Regions from separate parts of the Streptomyces sp. NPDC127129 genome, predicted to be linked through region 2. Evidence: riboswitches for the same ligand, from Rfam matches in the RefSeq annotation. Region 2 holds a riboswitch; the other holds the start of a gene.

Region 1 (2,384 bases), on a different contig from region 2:
GACCTCGGCGAGGCCCTCCCGGACGGTGGCGACGAGGTGCTGCTCACGGGCGACAAGGGAGTCGAACCCGGCCTCGGTGAGCGCCTTGCAGGCGGAGGCGATGGAGTAGACGCCGATGACGTTCGGCGAACCGGCCTCGTGGCGGGCGGCGGTGGTGTGCCACTCGACGTCCACTCCCCCGTCGGTACGGCGGGCCACCTTCTTGGACGCGCCGCCGCCGGCGAGGTACGGATCGGCTTCCTGGAGCCAGTCGGCGCGGCCCGCGAGGACTCCGGAGCCGAAGGGGGCGTACAGCTTGTGGCCGGAGAAGGCGACCCAGTCCACGTCCAACTCCTTTACGGAGACGGGGTGGTGGGGCGCGAGCTGGGCGGCGTCCAGGACGATGCGGGCGCCGTGGGCGTGGGCGGCGGCGGCCAGTTCCCGCACCGGCCACAGCTCGCCCGTGACGTTGGAGGCGCCGGTCACGCAGACGAGCGCCGGGCCGTAAGGGTCGCGGTCGGCGAGGGCACGCTCCAGGGTCTCGACGGCCTGGGCGGGCGTGCGGGGGGCGTTGAGGTACGTGACGCGCGCGTCCCGCCACGGCAGGAGCGAGGCGTGGTGCTCGGTCTCGAAGACGAAGACCTCGCAGCCGGCGGGGAGCGCGGCGGCGAGCAGATTGAGCGAGTCGGTGGTGGAGCGGGTGAAGACGACCTGGTCGCCGGGGCGGCAGTCGAGGAACTCCGCGACGGTGACACGGCTGCTCTCGAAGAGGTCGGTGGAGAGCTGCGAGAGGTACCCGGCGCCGCGGTGGACGCTGCCGTAGTACGGGGCGTAGGCGGCGACGTCGTCCCAGACCCGCTGCAGGGCCGGCGCGCTGGCGGCGTAGTCGAGCGCGGCGTAGGTGACCTCGCCCCCGGTCACGAGCGGAACGGTGACGTCCCGTCCGAGGACCGGGAGCGGGGCGGCGCAGCAGGGGTCGCCGGCCTCGGAGCCGGTGGTGGCGGAGGGGACGGCGGTCGTGGCGGCGGTCGTGGGGGCGGCGGCGTGCGGGTACGCGGACATGGCGGTATCTCCTGAGCGGAAAAGGCAGCGAAGGGCCCGCGGGGCAGCACGAAGGAGGGTGCCTCACACGGGTGTTGCCTCGACGTACGGTGTGCGTACGGAGGGTGGGGAAACGGGGCCGAAGGGCCCTAGCGCATTCGCTTGCTCACGAGACTGCTCCCTTGAGGACCAGGACCCCAGGGTGTGCAGGGGTCCGCGCTTGCCGCGGACCTTGCTGTCCACGGCCTGGTCTTCACCCGGGGCACCCCGCCACGGACGGAGGGTTGCCGGACAGCCAGCCGGGGCTTCATGGCTGTCACTCATGACCTGGCACTGAACGTATGCCACGTGATCGCCGGCGCGCAACCCCGTTCCGGATGGCGGAACGGGGTGCGCGCGGCACCGCTATCTGTTGCTGGCCGCGACCCAGCGCTCCAGTGCCTGCCTGGCCGCGCCCGAGTCGATCGACTCGGCCGCCCGCGCGATTCCCTCGCGCAGCTGCTCCACCAGGGTGCCCGCGCCCGGCTCCAGGGCCGTCAGCGCGGCTGCCGAGTTGAGCAGCACCGCGTCCCGTACGGGACCGGTCTCGCCCGCGAGCAGCCGGCGGGCGACATCGGCGTTGTACGAGGCGTCGGCGCCGCGCAGCGCCTCCACCGGCACGAGTTCGATGCCGGCGTCCCGCGGGTCGAAGGACTCCTCGCGCACCGCGCCGTCCCGTACGACCCACACGCGTGAGGTGGCGGTGGTCGTCAGCTCGTCCAGGCCGTCGTCGCCGCGGAAGACCAGCGCGGAGGAGCCGCGCTCGGCGAGCACGCCGGCCATGATCGGGGCCATCCGGGCGTCGGCCACCCCGGTCGCCTGTGCCTTGACGCGGGCGGGGTTGGTGAGCGGACCGAGGAAGTTGAACGTGGTCCGGATGCCCAGTTCCTTGCGGGCCGCGGCCACATGGCGCAGCGCCGGGTGGAACTTCACCGCGAAGCAGAAGGTGATCCCGGCCTCCTCCGCGACCTCGACCACCCGCTGCGGGGTGAGCTGCAGGTTGACGCCGAGCTTCTCCAGGACGTCGGAGGCGCCGCTGGCGCTGGAGGCCGCGCGGTTGCCGTGCTTGACGACCTTCGCGCCGGTGCCGGCCACGACGATCGCCGACATGGTGGAGATGTTGACGGTCTTCGCGCCGTCGCCACCGGTGCCGACGATGTCCACCGAGGGGCCGGGCACCTCGATCACGTTGGCGTGCTCGTACATCGTCCGCACGAGGCCGGAGATCTCCTCGACGGTCTCGCCCTTGGCGCGCAGGGCCACGGCGAATCCGGCGATCTGGGCGTCGGTGGCCTCGCCGCGCAGGATGCGGTCCATCGCCCAGG
Region 2 (2,384 bases):
GTCCAGACCGACCGTGTGGAGCGCATCCACGAGCAGGCCCAGCTCCACTCCGTAACCGACGGGGAACGGCAGCCGTTCGAGCAGCGAGCGGCGCGCCGCGTACTCGCCGCCGAGCGGCTGTACGAAGCCGGCCAGCTGCGGCCAGTGCAGATTGAGCAGCGGCCGTGCCACCAGCTCGGTCACCCGTCCGCCCTGACCTGGGGAGTCGCCCAGCGGACGGTCGTACATCGCCTTGACGAAGTCGACGTCGGGGTCGGTCAGCAGCGGGCCGACGATCCCGGTCACGAAGTCCGCGGAGAAGTCCCGCAGATCCGCGTCGACGAAGCAGATGATGTCCCCACGCGTCACCATCAGTGACCGCCACAGCACCTCGCCTTTGCCGGGCACGGCCGGAATCCCGGGCAGGATCGCGTCGCGTGCCACGACACGCGCACCGGCCGCCGCCGCGAACTCCGCCGTACGGTCGGTGGAGCCGGAGTCGATCACCACCAGCTCGTCCACGAGCGGGACCGCCTCGGTCATCAGCTCCCGGCGGATCACCGAGACGATGTCGCCGACCGTCGCCTCCTCGTCGAGGGCGGGCAGGACGACGCTGACCGTCGTCCCGTGCTTCGCCGCCAGGATGCGGTCGAGCGAACGGTCCGCCACGGACCAGGACCGCCGGCCCAGCCAGCGCTCCACTTCCTCCAGCACGTGATCTCCATCTCGCGGTTCGGACGGCAGGTTCAACCCTCCGGGCCTTCGGTTACAGTCTTGAACAACGCGGATGCCCGATGCATGTCGGGGTCCCACCCGCGTCTCACAATCGCTTCACACAATCGAATACCGCTCATCCAGAGGGGCAGAGGGAAACGGCCCGTTGAAGCCCCGGCAACCCTCCAGTCGGTCTCGTCCGCGACACAACGCGCCAGCGAGGCTCCCGGCTAGGGAAGGTGCCAAATCCGTCTCATGACGACATTCGTCATGAGAAAGATGAGGAGAAAGGGCCTCGCCTCCATGGCTGTACAGACTGTTTCCACCGAAACCTCCCGGACCGTCGACCTCGGTCCCGCTTCGGGCCTTTCCTGCCGGGAATGCGGTGAAGTCTTCCCGCTCGGCCCGATCTTCGCCTGCGAGCTCTGTTTCGGCCCCCTCGAAGTCGCGTACGACCTCCCCACCGGTGACCCCGAGGCGCTGCGCAAGCAGATCGAGGCCGGCCCCGCCAACATCTGGCGCTACGCCCCGCTGCTGCCCGTCCCGGCCGACGTCGCCGAGAAGCCGAACCTGAACCCCGGCTGGACCAAGCTCGTCCAGGCCGACAACCTCGCCCGTGAGCTCGGTGTCGAGCCCGGCAAGCTCTTCGTCAAGGACGACTCCGGCAACCCGACGCACTCCTTCAAGGACCGCGTCGTCGCCCAGGCCCTGGAGGCGGCCCGCGCCTTCGGCTTCACCACGCTGTCCTGCTCCTCCACCGGCAACCTGGCCGGCGCCGTCGGCGCCGCCGCCGCCCGCGCCGGCTTCCGCTCCTGCGTGTTCATCCCGCACGACCTGGAGCAGGGCAAGGTCGTCATGGCCGCCGTCTACGGCGGTGAGCTGGTCGGCATCGAGGGCAACTACGACGACGTCAACCGCTTCTGCTCCGAGCTCATCGGCGACCCGCTGGGCGAGGGCTGGGGCTTCGTCAACGTCAACCTGCGTCCGTACTACGGCGAGGGCTCCAAGACGCTCGCGTACGAGATCTGCGAGCAGCTGGGCTGGGTGATCCCGGACCAGCTCGTGATCCCGATCGCCTCCGGCTCGCAGCTCACCAAGATCGACAAGGGTCTGCAGGAGCTCATCAAGCTGGGCCTGGTCGAGGACAAGCCGTACAAGATCTTCGGCGCGCAGGCCGAGGGCTGCTCGCCGGTGTCGGCCGCCTTCAAGGCCGGTCACGACGTCGTGCGCCCCCAGAAGCCGAACACCATCGCCAAGTCGCTGGCGATCGGCAACCCGGCCGACGGCCCGTACGTCCTCGACATCGCCCGCCGCACGGGCGGCGCGGTGGAGGACGTCGACGACGAGCAGGTCGTCGAGGCGATCAAGATCCTCGCCCGTACGGAGGGCATCTTCGCCGAGACGGCGGGCGGCGTGACGGTCGGCGTGACGAAGAAGCTGGTCGAGGCCGGTCTCATCGACCCGGCCCTCACCACGGTCGTGCTCAACACGGGTGACGGCCTCAAGACGCTGGACGCGGTGGCCGATACCTCGCAGGCGACCGCGACGATCCGCCCGAGCCTGGACGCGTTCCGCGAAGCAGGCCTGGCGGGCTGACGCCCGCGACCGCCGAGGTGCGGGGGCGGCCGGTGAGCCGGCCGCCCCGGCCCCCGGCCACCCCCGTCCCCGCCCCGCCCGAAGCCACCGAAGGT

Evidence for each region. A riboswitch is a leader RNA that binds a small molecule or an ion and turns the genes downstream of it on or off. The one in region 2 is predicted to bind S-adenosylmethionine.
Region 1: linked by a shared signal. The riboswitch ahead of ACFVGW_RS08025 (aminotransferase class V-fold PLP-dependent enzyme) and the one ahead of thrC (threonine synthase) in region 2 are both predicted to bind S-adenosylmethionine.

The regions. Positions count from the first base shown of each region.
Region 1 covers NZ_JBHXTV010000003.1:412,399-414,782, forward strand. Annotated here, with positions in the region: gene ACFVGW_RS08025 (aminotransferase class V-fold PLP-dependent enzyme) at 1-1,041, opposite strand, end outside; SAM riboswitch class IV at 1,232-1,348, opposite strand; gene trpD (anthranilate phosphoribosyltransferase) at 1,426-2,384, opposite strand, start outside.
Region 2 covers NZ_JBHXTV010000007.1:227,656-230,039, reverse strand. Annotated here, with positions in the region: gene ACFVGW_RS15975 (glucosyl-3-phosphoglycerate synthase) at 1-693, opposite strand, end outside; SAM riboswitch class I at 827-979, shown strand; gene thrC (threonine synthase) at 997-2,289, shown strand.